4 regions of the Acidovorax sp. GW821-FHT10E03 genome follow, and region 2 is predicted to be linked to each of the others. Evidence: predicted binding sites of a transcription regulator. Region 2 holds the regulator's gene; each other region holds the start of a gene.
What was found. The regulator sigma-54, encoded in region 2, starts transcription at its own class of promoters, with help from an activator protein. The targets are predictions, from matches to a motif close to TGGCANGNAANCTGCTTT.
Positions count from the first base shown of each region.

Region 1 (4,867 bases), on a different contig from region 2:
GCGGCTGGTGGCCTGGGGGGCGTTGCGCAGCAGCTCGGTGGCGGCGATGAATTCGCCGCGCGCCTTGGCGATCTCGGTGGTGGCGGTGGCCGCGTCCACGGGCAGCATGGCGGCCAGGTAGAACTTGGCCATGCGCTGGCTCAGCATGCGCTGGCGGCCCGCAACGTTGACCAATTGGCCCACGGGCTTGCCCAGCGCGGCTTCGTACTGCGTGGTGCCCTGATGGGCCAGGGCCAGCACCTTGGCATCGGCCTGCAGCATGGCGCTGGCGTTGTCGGCGGACGAGGTTTCGGCCGCCAGCGTGACCTTGTGGGCGGCCCAGGCGGTTTCCAGCTTCAGATAGGTCTCGCGGATGGCGGGCGAGGGGGCAAAGGCCTTGAGCTCCGCCAGCTGGCGCTCGAACAGCGCGATGGACTGGCCCAGCACCTGGCGCGCCGTGGGCGTGTCGGCCTTGTGGGACAGGGCCAGCCAGGCCTTGCCCACGCGCTGGCTCAGCATGCGCTGGCGCCCGGCCTTGTTGATGGCGTCGTTGAGGTCGGTGACCTGGGCGTGGGCGTTGCCCAGCGGGGCCAGGGCGCCGCAGGCCGCGGCGGTCAGGAGGGTTCTGCGTTGCATGGGATGTGCTCCGTGGGGACTCAGGCGCCCAGGGGGGCGAATTGGCGGGTGTCCACCGCCGCCTTGTCGAACTCGAACCAGGGGTCGGGCTCGCCGTCGAGCGCGAACTGCAGCTGCTCCCACAGGGCCTTGCGGCCTTCGTGGTCTTCGAGGATGCGTTTTTTCACGTAGTCCAGGCCCACGCGGTCCACGTAGTGCACGGTGCGCTCCAGGTACCAGCCCTCCTGGCGGTACAGCTCGCAGAACGCGCCGGTGTACTCCAGCACTTCTTCTGACGTCTTGAGCTTGGTGAAGAAGTGCGCCACCTCGGTCTTGATGCCGCCGTTGCCGGCCACGTACATCTCCCAGCCCGAGTCCACGCCGATGATGCCCACGTCCTTGATGCCGGCCTCGGCGCAGTTGCGCGGGCAGCCCGACACCGCGAACTTCACCTTGTGCGGCGCGTACATGCGCCACATGGCGCGCTCCAGGTCCTTGCCCATTTGCGTGCTGTCCTGGGTGCCCATGCGGCACCACTCGCTGCCCACGCAGGTCTTCACGGTGCGCAGGGCCTTGGCGTAGGCGTGGCCGCTGGGCATGCCGATGTCCTTCCACACATTGACCAGGTCTTCCTTCTTCACGCCCAGCAAATCGATGCGCTGGCCTCCCGTGACCTTGACGGTGGGGATCTTGTATTTGTCCACCGCATCGGCGATGCGGCGCAGTTCGTCGGCCGTGGTCTCGCCGCCCCACATGCGCGGGATGACGCTGTAGGTGCCGTCTTTCTGGATGTTGGCGTGGCTGCGTTCGTTGATGAAGCGGCTTTGCGGGTCGTCCCTGGCCTCCTTGGGCCAGGTGCTGATGAGGTAGTAGTTGACCGCGGGGCGGCAGCTGGCGCAGCCATTGGGCGTCTTCCATTCCATGAACCTGAACACGTCGGCGATGGTCACCAGCTTGGCTGTGCGGATCGCATCGCGCACGGCCTGGTGGCCGTGGTCGGTGCAGCCGCACATGGCCTTGGTCTTGGGCGTGGCGCTGTAGTCGCCGCCCGCCGTGAACATGATGATCTGCTCCACCAGCCCGGTGCACGAGCCGCAGGATGCGCTGGCCTTGGTGTGCTTGCGCACTTCATCCAGCGTGAACAGGCCTTTTTCCTTGATGGCCTTGCAGATGGAGCCCTTGGTCACGCCGTTGCAGCCGCAGACCTCGTCGCTGTCCTGCATGGCGGCGGCCTTGCTCTGGCCCTGGTGGCCCGTGTCGCCCATGTTGGATTCGCCGAACATGAGCCGGTCGCGGATGTCGCTCACCGTGCGGCCGTCGCGCAGCAGCTTGAAATACCAGCTGCCGTCCACCGTGTCGCCGTACAGGCACGCGCCCACGAGCTTGTCGTCCTTGAGCACCAGTTTCTTGTACACGCCGCCGAAGGGGTCGCTCATCACGATTTCCTCGGTGCCTTCGCCGCCCTGGAAGTCGCCGGCCGAGAACAGGTCGATGCCGGTGACCTTGAGCTTGGTGGAGGTCAGTGAGCCCTGGTAGCGGCCGATGCCGAACTCGGCCAGGTGGTTGGCCAGCACCTTGCCCTGCTCGAACAGCGGGGCCACCAGGCCATAGGCGATGCCCCGGTGCGCGGCGCACTCGCCCACGGCGTAGATGCGCGCGTCGGTGGTGGTCTGCAGCGTGTCGCTCACCACGATGCCGCGGTTCACGTGCAGGCGCATCTTTTCGGCGAGCTGCGTGTTGGGGCGGATGCCCACGGCCATCACCACGAGGTCGGCGGGCACCTCGGTGCCATCCTTGAACTTGATGCCTGCCACGCGGCCATCGGCGTTGCCCACCAGTTCCTGCGTCTGCGCGCCGATCAGGAACTGCATGCCGCGCTGCTGCAGCGAATCCTGCAGCATCTTGCCCGCCACGTCGTCCAGCTGGCGTTCCATGAGCCAGCCCGCCACGTGCACCACGGTGACCTGCATGCCGCGCTTCATGAGGCCGTTGGCGGCCTCCAGGCCCAGCAGGCCGCCACCGATGACCACGGCGTGTTTGTAAGTGGCGGCGGCGTCGATCATGGCCTGGGTGTCGGCGATGTCGCGGTAGGCCAGCACACCCTTCAAGTCCTTGCCCGGCACGGGCAGGATGAACGGGTTCGAGCCGGTGGCCATGATCAGGCGGTCGTATTCGGCGGTGATCACATCGCCTGCGGCACTGGTCGCGCTGACCACGCGGCGCACGCGGTCCACGTCGGTCACCGTGAAGCCGGTGTGCAGCGTGATGTGGTTGTCGGCATACCAGGACCAGTCGTTCAGAATGATCTCGTCGATGGTCTGCTCGCCGGCCAGCACGGGCGAGAGCAGGATGCGGTTGTAGTTGGGGTGCGGCTCGGCGCCGAACACCGTGATGTCGTACAGATCGGGGGCAATCTTGAGCAGCTCTTCCAGCGTGCGCACACCGGCCATGCCGTTCCCCACCATCACCAGCTTGAGCTTTTTCATCGTGACTCCGTCCGTTGCGCCGCCGGGGCGGCGCGAAAAACAAAAAAGGCGTCCACACGATGCTGCTTCGAATGCGATTCGAAACGGCATGTGGGGACGCCTTTGTCCGTACAACTCCTCGGTGCGCCATTGCACGGCTGAATTGCGGGACCCCGCAGGGTCGTTGCCTACGTTAAGCAATGCTTGTGCCAGTCGCCCTGCACGCATCTGGGGCGCGGGCTGGCGCCGGGCCCGGAGAATGGGGCAGGCCGGGGCCGGACCCGTGCCGCCCCGCGCACCCGGCGGGCGCGGCATGCACCACCTTGGGCATGAAACCTGCATGGAGCTGGTGCATGAGTTTTGAACTGGACTTTGGCTACACCTCGCAGGCCGGGCGCAAGGCGTTGAACGAGGACTTCGCCGCGCTGGTGTCCGGGCAGGGGCGCGAGCGCGAGCGGGGTGCCATCGCCGCCATCGCCGATGGCGTGAGCACCGGCGGCAATGGCCGCGAGGCCGCCCAGACCACGGTCAACACGCTGGTGAACGACTACTTCGCCACGCCCGACACCTGGGATACCACGGTGGCGCTGGACCGCATCCTGTCCGCCCACAACGGCTGGCTCGCGTCCATGAACCGGCGCCGCCAGCCCGCGGTGGGGCTGACCACCGTGACCGCGCTGGTGCTGCGCGGCCAGTCGTACACGCTGGCCCATGTGGGCGACACGCGGGCCTACCTGCTGCGCGGCGGCCGGCTGCAGCAGCTGACCGCCGACCACGTGATGTCGCAGCACGACTTCGCCCACCAGCTCACCCGTGCCATGGGCCTGGATGACCATGTGGTGGTGGACTACAGCCAGGGCGAACTGCACAGCGGCGACCTGTTCGTGCTGCTCTCCGATGGCGTGCACGGCAGCCTTCCCGTGCGCGAACTGCGCCAGCTGCTGCGCCAGGGCGGGCCGGCGCAGGCCCTGAGCGACGGGCTGGTGCAGGCCGCGCTGCGCCGAGGCAGCAGCGACAACGTGACCGCGCTGATCGTGCAGGTGCAGGGCGTTCTGGAGGCCACGCTGCAGGATGAATCCCGCCGTGCGCAGGACCTGCCCGTGCTGCCCCTGCTCAAGGTGGGCGACACCGTGGATGGCCTCACGGTGGCGGCCCTGGTGGCCGACAGTGGCATCCACCGCATCTACCAGGTGCGCGACGGGGCCACGCAGCGGCTGTATGCCCTCAAGACCCTGCTGCCCGCGCGTGCCCACGACGCGCAGGAGCGCGCCACGCTGGCGCACGAGGCCTGGGTGGCGCGGCGCATGCAGTCGGGCCAGGCCGCAGCCCATCTGGCGCGGCTCAACGACTGGCCATTGGGTGCCACCGGCACGGGCGACGGCGCGGGGGCCAGCGCGTTTTACCTGCTGTACGACTGGCATTCCGGCGACACGCTGGGGCAGCGCCTGCGCCACCGCCAGCACCTGGCCGTGGGGCAGGCCGTGACGGTGACCGTGCAGGCCGCGCGCGTGCTGGGCTGGCTGCACCGCCAGGGCGTGGTGCACCGCGACATCAAGCCCGACAACCTGCACCTGGGCGACGACGGCGTGCTGCGCGTGCTGGACCTGGGCGTGGCCCTCTCGGGCCGCGAGCCCGAGGCCACGCGCCGCCTGCACGCGGGCACCCCCAGCTACATGAACCCCGAGCAGTGGCCGGGCTACGAACGCAACGGCGATCCCGCCGGCCAGCTGCCCGACGCGGGCAGCGACCTGTTCGCGCTGGGTGTCACGCTGTACCAGCTGCTCAGCCACGGGCGCCTGCCCTATGGC
Region 1 is NZ_JBWKMU010000001.1:43,018-47,884, forward strand. It holds gene AC07OD_RS00185 (type IV pili methyl-accepting chemotaxis transducer N-terminal domain-containing protein) at 1-615, opposite strand, end outside; gene nirB (nitrite reductase large subunit NirB) at 636-3,080, opposite strand; gene AC07OD_RS00195 (bifunctional protein-serine/threonine kinase/phosphatase) at 3,413-4,867, shown strand, end outside.
Region 1: nirB (nitrite reductase large subunit NirB) is a predicted target of sigma-54. The motif match lies at 3,254-3,271, and genes of this name have one in related genera.

Region 2 (4,867 bases):
GGTCTTCTCGGTCATGCAAAAGACCAGGTCGAACCCATAGCGGTTGAAGTCCGCAGGCGCCATCTCCACGCGCATGGTCTCGCCGTGGAACCCCTCGGACTTGTACTGTGCCACGATGTCTCCGACCACGATGGACAGCCCGCCCACGTCGGCCTCGGGGTAGCCGAGTGACTGGAAAAACCGCACCCGGGCCTCGGACACGAGGCTCAGCAGCTGCGCGTTGTCCAGGTGCCCGCCCTGGTTGACGTGGCTGATGTAGATCTGCATTTCGGTGGCGAAACCGAAGTGCGCGGGAAGGTCGAAGACGATGCGGGCCATGGACGGGGTGGCGAAGTAAGAGGGAAAGACGGCAACGGAGCGGAAAAATGGGCCACCAGGCGCATGCGCCGCGCACACGCCCGCACGGCGCCTACAGCGCCTTGCGCAGATTCGCCGGCGCGATCTTGAGCGCCTCGCGGTACTTGGCGACGGTGCGGCGCGCGCACTCGATGCCCTGCTCCTTGAGCATCTCGGCGATCTGGCTGTCGGACAGCGGCTTGGTCGGGCTCTCGGCGGCCACGAATTGCTTGATGAGGGCGCGCACGGCGGTGCTCGACGCATTGCCGCCGGTCTCGGTGCCCAGGCCCGAGCCGAAGAAGTACTTGAGCTCGTAGGTGCCGATGGGCGTGGCCATGTACTTGGCCGTGGTCACGCGGCTGATGGTGGACTCGTGCAGGCCCAGCTCGTCGGCGATGTCGCGCAGCACCAGCGGGCGCATGGCGAGTTCGCCGTGGGTGAAGAAGTTCTTCTGCCGCTCCACGATGGCGCGCGAGACGCGCAGGATGGTGTCGAAGCGCTGCTGGATGTTCTTGATGAACCAGCGCGCCTCCTGCAGGCGCTGCTGCATGCCCTGGTGGCCCTCGCCGCCCTTGTGGCCGCGCAGGGCGCCGGCATAGATGTCGTGCACGCGCAGGCGCGGCATCACGTCGGGGTTGAGCTGCACGATGAAGTTGTGCTGCCCGTCGCGGCCATTGGCGCGCCCGGCCTTGCGCACGATCACGTCGGGGATGATGATGTTGCGCTCCACGTCGGCGAAGCGGCGCCCCGGGCGCGGCTCCAGCCGGGCGATCAGCGCCATGGCGGCGCGGGTGCGCTCCTCGCTGTCGCCGCAGGCCTGCGTGAGGCGGCGCACGTCGCGCCGCGCCAGCATCTCCAGCGGCTGCTGGCACACGCGCAGCGCGGTCTGCACGGTGTCGGGGTCGATGTCGCTGTCCTCGTCGGCGGCCAGCGCCTTGAGCTGCAGCGTCAGGCACTCGGCCAGGCCGCGCGCGCCCACGCCCACGGGCTCCAGGCTCTGCAGCAGCCGCTGTGCCACGGTGAAGCGGTGCACCAGTTCCTCGATCTGCTCCAGGTCGTCGGGCCCGGCCAGGCTGATGGCCAGCTCTTCGAGCGGATCCTCCAGGTAGCCATCGTCGTTGAGCGATTCGATCAGGAAGCGCAGCGCGGCGCGGTCGATCTCGGACAGGCGCAGCGCCAGCGCCTGTCGGTGCAAAAAGGCGGTCAGCGATTCGTGCGTGCGGGCCAGTTCGGTGGCGTCGGCCTCGTCGCCTTCGGCGTCGTTGCGGTTGCGGGCGGGGGCGTCGCCGCCCCACTCGGCGTCGTTGGGCGCCATCTCCACCGTGCCGTCGCCGCTCCAGTCGGGCTCGTCGGCGCCCGCGCTCGGAGTTTCAGCATCATTTTGAGCCTCAGCGCTGGTACTGCTTGCGCTGGTAGCTCCTGAAAAAATAGCATCATCCGCGCTGTAGTCGTCGGCCTGGGCCGGCGTATCGGCGGCTTCCAGGCCAAACTCCTCGCGCGGCGCCTCGTCGGCGTTGCGTTCGAGGAACGGGTTTTCGTCGAGCATCTGCTCGACTTCCTGCGAGAGTTCAAGCGTGGACAACTGCAGCAGCCGGATGGACTGCTGAAGCTGGGGGGTCAATGCAAGATGCTGCGAGACGCGCAGCGAGAGTCCAGGTTTCATTGATTGAGCGCCGCCGGGCCGCCCCAAGGCGCGAACGCCCCCTCGGGGGGCAGCGAACCACGCGCAGCGGGGAGCGTGGGGGCACCGTACCGCGCCGCCGGGCCGCCCCAAGGCGCGAAGGCCCCCTCGGGGGGCAGCGCAGTACACGAAGTGACAAGCGTGGAGGCCATGTCTACATGCGGAAATGTTCGCCCAGGTACACCCGGCGCACTTCGGCGTTGTCCACGATCTCGGATGGCGTGCCCTGGGCCAGCACCTGGCCATCGCTGATGATGAAGGCGTGGTCGCAGATGCCCAGCGTCTCGCGCACGTTGTGGTCGGTGATGAGCACGCCGATGCCGCGCGCCTTGAGGAAGCCGATGATGCGCTGGATCTCGATCACGGCGATGGGGTCGATGCCCGCAAAGGGCTCGTCCAGCAGGATGAAGCGCGGCTGCGTGGCCAGCGCGCGGGCGATCTCGACGCGGCGGCGCTCGCCGCCCGACAGGGCCATGGCGGGCGAGGCCCGCAGGTGGTCCACGCGCAGCTCCTGCAGCAAGGCCGTGAGACGCTCTTCGATGGCCTCGCGCGACAGCGGCTTGCCGTCGTCGTCCGCGCGCTGCAGCTCCAGCACCGCGCGCACGTTCTCTTCGACCGTGAGCTTGCGGAAGATGGAGGCTTCCTGCGGCAGGTAGGACAGCCCCAGCCGCGAGCGGCGGTGGATGGGCATGTGGGCCACCGAATGGCCGTCGATGCGGATGTCGCCCGCGTCGCTGCGCACCAGGCCCACGATCATGTAGAACGAGGTGGTCTTGCCCGCGCCGTTGGGCCCCAGCAGGCCCACGACCTCGCCCTTTTGCACGACCAGCGACACATCCTTGACGACCTTGCGGCTGCCATACGACTTGGCCAGGTGCTGCACCTCCAGGCGGCTGCCCGCCTGGGTGTCAGGACCGGGGCTGACGGGCTGCGCGCTCACTTGGAGCCGCCGCCAAGGCTGTTGCTGGGGCGCAGCACCGGCGCCGATGCCGGGGGCGCGGCCTCCGGCGCGGCGGTACCGGCGGGCGGGTCCTTGGGCGCGAGCACCGCGCGCACCCGGCTGCCGGGCGCGGGCGCATCGCCCGCCGCATTGGTCGCGGGGGTGCGCTTGCCGTCCACGGTGAACACATCGGTGAGGTTGTTGTAGACGATCACGGCGCCGGTGATCTCGTCGCTGAGGACCGCCCCGCGGTAGCGGCGCAGCTCGGCGCGGGTGATGAAGCGCACGTTGTCGGCCTTGCCGTCGTACTCGATGACTTCGCTCTCGCCTTCGATGAACTCGTCCGGCGCGCCCGCCACGGTATCGCGCTTCTGGCGGAAGAAGGCCCGCTTGCCCGCCTCGGCCGTGACCACGCCGTACTGGTAGCCGTCGGCGTCCTGGCGCACGTCCAGCCGCGCGCCGCGCAGCACGATGGAGCCCTTGGTCATGACCACGCGGCCCGAGAACACGCTGGTCTGCTTGAGCTCATCGTGTCGCAAGGCGTCGGCCTCGATGTTCATGGGCTTGGCGCGGTCGGCCTTTTCGGCGTGCGCCGCGCCCAGATGGCAGGCCAGGGCGACAAGCAGGAGGTGGGGGAGGATGCGGTAGTTCATAGGGCACGAATCTTGCAGGTCATTGTAGCCACCCCACGGCGTGCGCCATGAAAAAAGCCCGCATCCGCGGGCTTCTTCTTGGGGCATCCGAGGCCGTCGGCGCTTGGAAGCCGCCGCCTGCACCCGTGGAGCCGGCGCTGCCGGGCCGCCGGGTGCGTCCCCCTGGGCAGGAAGGCGGCTCACGAGGGCCACGCTTCCTTCAAGGAGGCGTCACCCCTTTTTCGCCGTGGCGGCCAGGTGCTCCACCACCTGCAGCACGTTCTGCATGTTGCCGGCCATGGTGCCATCGGTGTAGTACTTGCCGGCCACGCCCATGGAAGGCACGCCTTCCACGCCATACGCGTCCTGCAGCTGCGACGCACGGCGCACCTGGTTGGACACGGTGAAGGAGCCGTAGACCTCCTTGAACTTGGCGGCATCGACCCCCTGCTGGGTCACCCAGGCCAGGATTTCGTCGTCCTTGGCCAGCTTCTGCTTTTCCACATGGATGGCGCGGAACACCTTGGCGTGCAGCGCGTCGAGCTTGCCCATGCCTTCGAGCGTGTAGTAGAGCTTTTGCTGCGGCACGAAGCTGGCATTGAAGGCCACGGGCATGCGGCGGATGCTCATGTCCTTGGGGGCGCTCTTCACCCATGCGTCGAGCGTGGGCTCGAAAGCGTGGCAGTGGGGGCAGCTGTACCAGAAGAATTCGATCACATCGACCTTGCCGGCGGGCGCATCGGGCGCCACGGGCTTGTCCAGCCGCTTGAAGTCCTTGCCCTCCTTGAACTGGCGGGCCTGGGCCAGCGCGGGGGTGGCCACTGGCAGCGTCAGGGCGGAAGCGGCAACCGCCGAGGCGGCGGACAAAGAAAACTCACGGCGTTTCATGGCAAAGACTCTCCTGGTTCTGGTCTGGGGGATGTGAGCCATGCCCCCGCAAAAAGTTCAGCTCCCGCTGCGCGGCAGTTCAGCGCTGCACCCGCACCAGGGCCGATTCCACCCCGGCGCCGTCGAGCTTTTCCTTGAGCTGCTCGGCATCATCGCGCTTGGTGAACGGGCCCACGCGCACGCGGAACACGGCCCGCCCATTTTGCTCGCGCTCGCTCACCCGGGCCTCCCAGCCCAGCATGGCCAGCTTGGCGCGCTGGGCATCCGCATCGGCCTGGGTGCGGAATGCCCCGGCCTGCACGAAGTAGTCGAACGGGTCCAGGTTGCCCTTGGCGGCGGCCTTGGCGACGGCCAGATCGCCCAGCGGGTCGGCGCCGGGCTTGCTTTCGG
Region 2 is NZ_JBWKMU010000009.1:29,363-34,229, reverse strand. It holds gene AC07OD_RS16715 (acyl-CoA thioesterase) at 1-318, opposite strand, end outside; gene AC07OD_RS16710 (RNA polymerase factor sigma-54) at 410-1,999, opposite strand; gene lptB (LPS export ABC transporter ATP-binding protein) at 2,172-2,957, opposite strand; gene lptA (lipopolysaccharide transport periplasmic protein LptA) at 2,954-3,610, opposite strand; gene AC07OD_RS16695 (thiol:disulfide interchange protein DsbA/DsbL) at 3,821-4,477, opposite strand; gene AC07OD_RS16690 (SPOR domain-containing protein) at 4,557-4,867, opposite strand, start outside.

Region 3 (4,867 bases), on a different contig from region 2:
AGGTGGAGCGCGTGACAGCCTACCATTCCACGCTATAATCTGAGGCTTACGCCGGTGTAGCTCAGTCGGTAGAGCAGCTCATTCGTAATGAGAAGGTCGGGTGTTCGATTCATCTCTCCGGCACCAAGTCAGCAAAGAAAGCCCCGCTATTGGATAAATGGCGGGGCTTTCTTTTTTGCGCATGCCGGAAGGGCCTGCTGCCCGGCAGCATCGCCCTTTCTGGCCGCTCAGCGCGCAAAAACACGCAACCCGGCCAGCAAGATCACGGCCAGCGCCAGCACCAGCGTGGCGGTCTGCCAGAAAACGACCGGATTGCGCTCCACCAGCGGTGCCGCCCTGCGGCGCTGGAACCGCAGCCCTGGGGACTGCAGGTCGTGGATGAACTCCGACACCGCCTCCTGGCGCCTGGCCGGATCGGGGTGCAAGGCCTTCTGCAGCACGGCATCCAGCCAATCCGGCAGGTCGGCCCGCAAATAGCGGACCGGCACGTACCGCAGCCGTTTCACGTCACCCGCCGAGCGGATGCGCACCACCTGCAGGCCATACGGCAGCTGCCCGGACAGCATCTGGTAGGTGAGCACCGCCAGCGAGAACAGGTCGGAACGCGCGCTGCCCCCCATGCCCGCAAAATACTCCGGCGCGGTGTACTGCAAGGTGCCGGCAATGGATGAGCCCATGTCCAGGCCGTGCGCTTCCTCGGCCAGGCCAGCGACCAGCGTGGAGCCGAAGTCGATGATCCGGGCGGTTCCCGTGCGGTCAATCATCACGTTCTCCGGCCGCAGGTCCTGGTGCAGCATTTCCTTGCCATGGAAGGCCTGCAGTCCCTTCGCCACTTGCGCCACCAGGCTGCGCACCGCGTCGAGATCCGGGCGGGGATGGTCGATCATCCACTGCGCCAGGGTCTGGCCCTCCACGAATTCCATGGCCACGTAGACATGCTGGCGCGGCCGGTCGCTGGTGTGTGGCCGGAGCACATGGGGGCTATGAATACGCCGCGCCACCCACTCTTCCAGCAGGAAGCTGTTGAGATAGCCGGCGTCATCGCGCAACGCCGTCGATGGAGTCTTCAGCACCACCTGCTGCCCCGTCGCGTCGTCCACCGCGAGGTGCACGTGGCTGCGCGCGCTCGCGTGCAGTTCGCGCACCACGGTGTAGCCTTCGAAACGCATCCTGGGCGACAGCGGCGGCGCGAACGCGAGGCCTTCGCGCAGCGCATGCAGGCGGTGGGCTTCAGGATCGGGCAGCGCATCGATGCGCAGGATCTGCACGGTCATGTCGTCGTCGGCGCCGCGGGCCTGCGCACCCTCCACGATATCTTGCGCGGCCTGATCGAAGTCCCCGGGAAACCGTGCCAGAGCCGCATGCACTGCGGCTGCATCGAAATGCGTGTACGCACCGTCGGTGGCCAGCACGTAGAGGGCCCCCACATCGGCCGGCAGGCAGCAATAGTCGATCTCGACATGGGCACTCGTGCCAAGCGCGCGGCCCAGGAACGATTCGGCCGACGACAGGTGGACACGGTGGTCCTGCGTCAGCTGCTCGAGCGACTGCCCGTGAAGGCGATAGATGCGCGCATCCCCCACATGCAGCACATGGACATCGCGGCCTTTCAGGATCAGCGCGCTGAAGGTGGTCACATAGCCGCGGTCCTTGTCGAAACGCGCGTGGCTGCGCATGGTCTGCGCATGCAGCCACGCATTGGTGGCACTCAGAACGCGCTGGGCCGAGCGGCGCACCGACCAGGCGTCGGAGGTGGCGTAGTAGTCGTCCAGGAAACTGCGCACCGAGGCCGCGCTGGCCTCCTGACTGACCGTGCTGGACCCTATGCCATCGGCCAGGGCGACGACGATCCCCTTGGAGCCGCGCAGCGGCTCGCCGGGCAACATGGCACCATGGAAGTCCTGGTTGACGCCCTTGCGCCCCGCCCGCGAGTGCTGGCCCAGCGTGACGCGCAGCCCGCCCGGATCCGTGCCGTGGCCCATCAGCGGTCCATGGCGCTGCACGCCACCGCCAGCCCATGCAACCGGCGCGGCCCACCCGTCAGCCGCCGCGCGGGGGTCGCCCCGCCGCGCTGGCGGCGTCCCCATGCCCGCAGCGCGCAGCGGCGAGGTCGCTCAGGGAGAAGCTCAGACATGGTGGCGCTTGGGCGCGGTCTTGTAGTGCGTGGAATACAGCGTGGCACCGACGAAGGTCAGGCCTCCGACCAGATTGCCGAGCACCGTGGGAAGCTCGTTCCAGATCAGATAGTCCATCAGCGTGAACTTGCCGCCCAGCATCAGGCCGGTGGGAAACAGGAACATGTTGACGATGGAATGCTCGAAACCCATGTAGAAGAAGATCATGACCGGCATCCACATGCCGATGGCCTTGCCCGAGACCGTGGTGGACATCATCGCGGCGACCACGCCGGTGGAGACCATCCAGTTGCACATCACGGCACGCACGAACAGCGTGAGCATGCCGGCAGCGCCATGGGCGGCATAGCCCACCGTGCGGCCCTCGCCGATGTGGCCGAGCTTCTCGCCGACGGCATTGGGCGCCTCGCTGAAGCCGAAGGTGAAGATGATGGCCATGAACACCGCCACCGTCAGTGCGCCCGCGAAGTTGCCCACGAACACCAGGCCCCAGTTGCGCAGCACGCCTGCCCAGGTGGCACCTGGGCGCTTGTCGAACACCGCCAGCGGTGCGAGCGTGAACACGCCCGTCAGCAGGTCGAAACCCATCAGGTACAGCATGATGAAGCCCACGGGGAACAGCATGGCGCCGACCAGCGGGTTGCCGGTGTTGACCGTGACGGTCACGGCAAACGCGGCCGCCAGCGCCAGGATGGCGCCGGCCATGTAGGAGCGGATCAGCGTGTCGCGGGTGGACATCAGGAGCTTGGATTCACCGGAGTCGACCATCTTGGTCACGAACTCGGCAGGGGCAAGGTAGGCCATTGAATTTCCTTTGGGACGGGAGACTATTGACAGCGTCCCGGACGGCGGGCCGGCGGAACGCGCAAGGAGGAAAAAAGAAAACGGCGTCCGCTGCGCCGTCCTCCAGTCATCTGGAGGAGACGCAAGGGACGCCGTTATCCTTGGATGCGCGATTCCTTTGCCCGCGGAAGACCACGGACGGTGGGTTGGCAAGCCGCCTTTAGCCGACAACCACTTCTCTCCATGCAAGTTCCATACCCCTGATGGAATGGTGCATCGGAGCGTGGCCCGTCCCTCTCTGGCGCATGCGCGGCGACCACTGCAAGAAATGAGCCTCCACTCGGTGCGGCACCGGCACCACAGTGGGTCACCAGTGCCTGCCCGCCCCGTTGCGGGGCACCGCGACGCTATCTATGAGGACTTGGCGCCTGACAGCGCAGACTGCGCAAAGGCGAGATCGGGCAGGGACAGCGTGGCCTCCGCCACCTCGAGCAGCCGGCGGTTCTGGTCCATCGAGGTTTTCTGCAACACGCGGAAGGCGACTTCCTCGTTCATGCCCAGGCGGGCCATCAGCACCCCCTTGGCGCGCTCGATCACCTTGCGTTCGTTCAGCGTGCGGCGCGCCGCCTCCAGCTCGGCCTCCATGCTGGCCATGCGCGCCGACTGGGCCTGCAGCAGTTCCAGCAGCGAAGCCGATTCGGCCCCATGTGTGCCGGCCGCCGCCTCCGGCACGGACGTGGGTGCAACCGCGATGTCGAAGAACCGGTCCACCGCGTGCGTGCGCTGCGGCGGGTTGTCGCGCAGGCCGCGCAGCAGGCCCCTGGAGTCCTGCAGGTCCTGCTGCGCTTCGAGGATGCGAGCCTCGCAGTCCTCGCGCAGACGCTGGACCAGTTCGACCTGCAGTTGCCACAGCGCGTTGATGCGCTCCGTGCACACGTCGAACCAGGCGTCGCTCAGGTTGCTGTCCAGGGCGGCGCCGGGGCGCACCACGCACAGCGTGCGCCGCAGCCGCTCCAGCTGGGCCATGCCGGGGGCAAGCTGCTGCTGCTCCCAGCGTCCACGCAGGGCCGGATCGGCAAACTCGGAAAACACGCGCAGGCTGCGCTCCTGCGCGTCGATGAGGTGCAGCACCCGCTGCTGGTGCGCGTCGCTGCCCTGGCCGGAGGCATAGAGCAGCGCGCCCATGGCGCGCTCCTGGCCCGCCTCTTCCTGCGCCTGCACCAGGTGCAGCAAAGCCACCAGCTGGCGCGATACGCTGGGCAGCCCCGCGGCATCGGCCACATGGAAGACCAGCTCGATCAGACCCGCGATCAGGTGGCTGAACGCAGCGATCGAGTCGTGTGCGGTCATCGCCTGCTTGTAAATCTGGCTGCGCAGCGCGGGCAGAGAATCAAGCCCCAGGAGGGCCCACGCCATGAGCGACAAGGCCTTGGCCGTCGCGCCCTGTTCGGGTTCCACATGCTGGGCAAATTCCTGGCGCAGTCGCGCCTCCAGTGGCAGCACCTCCTGGATGATCCGGCTGCGCATGTCGGCAAAACGCTGGGCATTGGACGCCAGGTAGGCGCCCGATGCGCCGCGCTCGCGCTGCAGACCTTCTATCAGCTGGCCGATCGTGTCCACCAGAACGGCCCGGCTGGCGAGGTGGCGCACCGCGTCGATCTCCAGCTGGCGCGAGCGCAGCACAAGGGTCGAAACGGTCAGGGACGCGGCCTGGTCGGGCATGCGGGAACTCCAGAAAATCGATACGAGGGAATGCTAACCCCAGAACCTGCCGCGCGCCCGCCAAGCCTCCAGGGGCCTGCGCGGAACGCGATGCAATGCACTTCCGCACAACCCGGCCCGAAGAGTTGCCGGGACACGGCCTCAAGAGACCTCAAGGGCAGGCCCTCAGGCCATTGCAATGCTGACGCGCCCACCCTCGGCGCGCACGCCGTGCGCCCGCACCGAAT
Region 3 is NZ_JBWKMU010000007.1:289,091-293,957, forward strand. It holds gene AC07OD_RS14710 (class 1 fructose-bisphosphatase) at 1-38, shown strand, start outside; tRNA gene AC07OD_RS14715 (tRNA-Thr) at 51-126, shown strand; gene AC07OD_RS14720 (bifunctional protein-serine/threonine kinase/phosphatase) at 228-1,982, opposite strand; gene AC07OD_RS14725 (formate/nitrite transporter family protein) at 2,127-2,939, opposite strand; gene AC07OD_RS14730 (nitrate- and nitrite sensing domain-containing protein) at 3,330-4,640, opposite strand; gene nirD (nitrite reductase small subunit NirD) at 4,806-4,867, opposite strand, start outside.
Region 3: AC07OD_RS14725 (formate/nitrite transporter family protein) is a predicted target of sigma-54. The motif match lies at 3,161-3,178, and genes of this name have one in related genera.

Region 4 (4,867 bases), on a different contig from region 2:
TCGGGGTGGTCCTTGACCAGGCCCCAGCGCTTGTGCTGCGTGAGGAACCACATGCCGTCCGTGAGGTAGGGGAAGTTCACCGTGCCCTCGTTGAAGAACTTCATGTGGTTGGGGTCGTCCCAGGTTTTGCCCATGCCGTCCTGGTAGCGGCCCAGGATGCGCTGGTTGATGGCATCGACGCCCGTGTTCACGTAGGCCTTGCCGGCAATGGTCTCGGCCATCTTGTTCTTGTTGGCCAGGCCTTCGTCGATCCACTTGCTGGCCTCCAGGATGGCGGCCGTCACGGCACGGGCCGTGTTGGGGTACTTCTGCACGAATTCGGACGTGGTGCCCAGCACCTTCTCGGGGTGGTCCTTCCAGATGTCCTGCGTGGTCGTGGCGGTCACGCCGATGCCGTCCATGATGGCGCGGTGGTTCCAGGGCTCGCCCACGCAGAAGCCGTCCATGTTGCCCACGCGCATGTTGGCCACCATCTGTGGCGGGGGCACGGTGATGACCTTGGCATCCTTCATCGGGTTGATGCCGTTGGCCGCCAGCCAGTAGTACAGCCACATGGCGTGTGTGCCGGTGGGGAAGGTCTGCGCGAAGGTGTACTCGCGCTTCTCGCTGGCCATCAGCTTGGCCAGGCCCGCGCCATTGACGGCGCCCTTGTCGGCGAGCTTCTTGGACAGCGTGATGGCCTGCCCGTTGTGGTTCAGGTTCATCAGCACGGCCATGTCCTTCTTGGGCCCGGCCAGGCCCAGGTGCACGCCGTAGACCAGGCCGTACAGCACGTGGGCGAAGTCGAGTTCGCCGTTGACCAGCTTGTCGCGCACACCGGCCCAGGAGGCTTCCTTGGTGGGGATGATGGTCACGCCGTACTTCTTGTCGATGCCGAGCACCGAGGCCATCACCACGCTGGCGCAGTCGGTCAGCGGGATGAAGCCGATCTTGACTTCCTTCTTCTCCGGCGCGTCCGAGCCCTGGGCGTGCACCAGCGCACGCAGCGCGGGGCTGACGCCGACGGCGCCCACGGTGGCGGCCTGCAGCACGGTGCGGCGGTTGAGGCTGGTTTTGAGCAGATCGGTCATGGGGCACTTCCTCATAGCGTTGAAAACAAAAAAGGCGTCCTCCCGAGCAGCCTGCATACATGCAGCACCGGTCGGTGAGGGACGCCTCTGTCCATGGCGATACCCGATGAAGGGCTCGCCCAGCACCGGCCCGCCTTTGGGCCCGTGCTGTGTGGGGGTGAGACCGCCATTGGTCTCGCAGGGGTTAATGCAAGTGGCGTGCCAGGCCTTGCCGCACGGGCTCCGCATCAGTTCGGCGCATGGTTTGCTATTGAATTAATAGCTGCTTGCGCAAATGAATCAAGCGCTGGGGGCCTTTTTGACCTGCAAACGCGCGGAGGTGGTGCGCGCGGTGAATGCCGCACTGCCTTTGTGCGGCGCACCATCCGGGAGAAGCCGGTGGACCTGGGCGTGGCCCAGGCCGGGGATGCCGGGGAAGGACCGCTGCGCAGCGAGGGGATCGTCCCCTTTCCCGAGTCGGGCAGCGATTCGAGAGGAGGGGCCAGGGGCCGCGGTTCCAAGACTGCCTGCGCAGTCTGGACGTCCCCAGGAGCGGGCGGCCTCTGGCGGCTGCACCGATGCGCGCAGCGCCTCAGGAGGATGTCACCTGCTTACCCGAGCAGGTCCATCACGTCGAGCATGCGCTGGGCCACATCCACGAGCTTGAGGCCCTTGTCCATGGCGGTCTTGCGCAGTTTCTCGTACGCGGCCTGCTCGGTCAGGCCCTGGCGCTGCATGAGCAGGCCCTTGGCGCGGTCGATGGTCTTGCGGTCCTTGAGCTCGGTCTTGGCATCGGCGAGCTCGGCGCGCAGCGCCTGCTCGTGCTGGAAGCGCGCCATCGCCACGTCCAGGATGGGGCGGATGCGCTGGGGCGCGAGGCCGGCCACGATGTAGGCCGACACGCCCGCGGCCACCGCGTCCTTGACGTGCGAGGTGTCCTCGTCGTTGGTGAACATCACGATGGGGCGGCGTTCGTCGCGCGTGGCCACCACCACGTGTTCCAGCGCGTCGCGGGCCTCGCTCTCGGCGTCCACGATGATCAGGTCGGGCTGCAGCTGGGCGATCCGCTCGCTCAGGAACACATCCGCGGGCAGCGTGGCGATCAGATTGAAATTGTTCTCCAGCAGCCCGATGCGCAGCGCCCGCGAACGCTCCGCCTGCAGCACGGCGTGTTCGTCGTCGGGGTCGGCAATGGCCAGGTCCGGGGCCACCACCACGATGCGCAGAGACTCGTTCATACCCTGGAGCATAAGCAATTTTTACGCCACAAATTGGTGCGCCGAAGCGGTGCGCCCCGGGCGGGCGCCCGGTCCCGGCAAGGGCCTTGCCTTGCAGGGTCTGAAACTTGCTAATAGTTTGCCGATTGGCAGGGCATACCCGATAGCGCCTTTCCTCCGTCGTCGCATATACATCTGGTCACATTGACATATTGATGAGGATTCCGCATGAACAAGCATATTGACCGGCGCCGTTTCGCCGCCGGGCTGGCCTTGACCACCGCCGCGTCCATGGCGCTGCTGCTCCTGTCCGGGTGCGGCAAGGTGCCCGACACCATCAAGATCGGCGTGGCACAGCCCTTGAGCGGCCCCCTGGGCGCCCTCGGGCAGGACTTGCTCAATGGCGTGAACCTGGCCGTGGCCGAACTGAACAAGGGCGGCTACACCGTGGACGGCAAGCGGGTGACGCTGGAGGTGGTGGCGGTGGACGACAAGGCCGACGCGGCCACCGGCAAGACGGTGGCCCAGCAGCTGGTGGATGCCGGCGTGGTGGCCGTCATCGGGCACCTGAATTCGGGCGTGAGCATCGAGACCGCGCCCATCTACGCGGCCAAGGACATCGCGCAGATCGCCATCTCCACCAACCCCAAGTTCACGCAGCTGGGTTTCTCCACCACCTTCCGCATGGTGGGCAACGACACGCTGCAGGCGCGCGCCATCGGCTCGTTTGCCGCCACCCAGCTGGGCGCCGCGCGCTATGCCGCGCTGGATGATGGCACGCCCTACGGCAAGGGCCTGGCCGACGGGGCCGCCGCGCAGCTCAAGGCCGAGAAGAAAGAGGTGGTGGTGCGCAAGTCGTTCGACGACAAGACCACGGCATTCGACGAACTGGCCGGCGAACTCAAGGCCGCGAAGGTGGAGGTGATCGTCTCCACCCTCAATGACTTCCAGGCGCTGGCGCTGCTGGAAGCACTGCGCAAGGTGGGGCACACCAAGGTGAGCCTGCTGGGCGGCGACACCATCAAGACCACCGACATGACCAAGGGGGCCGGCATCGTCGAGGGCGTCTATGCCACCTCGCCCGTGCTGGAAGCCAAGGAGTTTTCCACGGGCAAGCCCTTCCTGGAAAAGTACATCGATGCCTACAAGAAGCCGCCCGCGTACGGCGGGCACTACAGCTACGACAGCATGTACGTGCTCTCGGCGGCCATCCAGAAGGCCAAGTCCGCGGACCCCAAGGACATCACCAAGGCCATGCACGGCATCAACGGCTACGCGCCCGTGATCGGCACGATGACCTGGGATGACAAGGGCGAGCAGCGCTACGGCGCGGTGGGCGTGTACGAACTGCGCAGCGGCAGCTGGGAGCTGCGCATGCGCTCGGACCGCTGGTAGGCGCGGCCTGCGACCCTGGGGATGCACGACCCCTGCCGGCCACCGCCGGCAGGGGTTTTTGCATCAGGCCCCTCGCGAGCCCGGGTTTTACACTCGGGGCATGAGTCTGTTGATCCTCGGAATTGAATCCTCGTGCGACGAGACCGGCGTGGCGCTGGTGCGCTCCACGGGCGATGCCGTTCCCACCCTGCTGTCCCACGCCCTGCACAGCCAGATCGAGATGCACCAGGCCTATGGTGGCGTGGTGCCCGAGCTGGCCAGCCGCGACCACATCCGCCGCGTGCTGCCGCTGGCCACGCAAGTGTTGACCGAGTCTGGCCAGACGCTGGCGGACGTGGACGTGGTCGCTTACACGCGCGGCCCGGGCCTGGCGGGTGCCCTGCTGGTGGGGGCCGGCGTGGCCTGCGCGCTGGGCGCGGCGCTGGACAAGCCGGTGCTGGGCGTGCACCACCTGGAGGGGCACCTGCTCTCGCCCTTCCTGAGCGCGGACCCGCCCGAGTTCCCCTTCGTGGCCCTGCTGGTCTCCGGCGGCCACACCCAGCTCATGCGGGTGGACGGCGTGGGCCGCTACGAGATCCTGGGCGAGACCATCGACGACGCGGCGGGTGAGGCCTTCGACAAGTCGGCCAAGCTCATGGGCCTGGGCTACCCGGGAGGGCCGGCGCTGTCACGCCTGGCCGAGCAGGGCGATCCGGCGGCCTTCAAGCTGCCGCGCCCGCTGCTGCACAGCGGCAATCTCGACTTCTCCTTTGCCGGGCTCAAGACCGCCGTGCTGACCCAGGCCAAGAAACTGGGCGACGGGCTGGAAGCGCGCAAGGCCGACCTGGCGGCCAGCACCGAGGCCGCCATCGTCGAGGTGCTGGTGAAAAAGACGCTGGCGGCGCTCAAGCAGACCGGCCTCAAGCGCGTGGTGGTGGCCGGTGGTGTGGGCGCGAACCGGCATCTGCGGGCGCAGCTCAATGCCGCCTGCGCGGCGGCCAGGGTACGGGTGCACTACCCCGAATTGCACCTGTGCACCGACAACGGGGCCATGATCGCCATGGCGGCGGCAATGCGGCTGCAGGCGGGGCAGCAGGAGGCGAACACCGACTATGCGTTTGATGTGAAGCCGCGGTGGCCGCTGGATTCCATCGTGCCAGTCGGCTGAAATGGGCTGGTCATTCCAGCCCCTTCGACAAAACTATCCTGCAGAACCGCGCTGTTGCC
Region 4 is NZ_JBWKMU010000001.1:63,987-68,853, forward strand. It holds gene AC07OD_RS00275 (CmpA/NrtA family ABC transporter substrate-binding protein) at 1-1,070, opposite strand, end outside; gene AC07OD_RS00280 (ANTAR domain-containing response regulator) at 1,661-2,287, opposite strand; gene AC07OD_RS00285 (branched-chain amino acid ABC transporter substrate-binding protein) at 2,495-3,661, shown strand; gene tsaD (tRNA (adenosine(37)-N6)-threonylcarbamoyltransferase complex transferase subunit TsaD) at 3,762-4,808, shown strand; gene AC07OD_RS00295 (IPTL-CTERM sorting domain-containing protein) at 4,842-4,867, opposite strand, start outside.
Region 4: AC07OD_RS00280 (ANTAR domain-containing response regulator) is a predicted target of sigma-54. The motif match lies at 2,299-2,316, and genes of this name have one in related genera.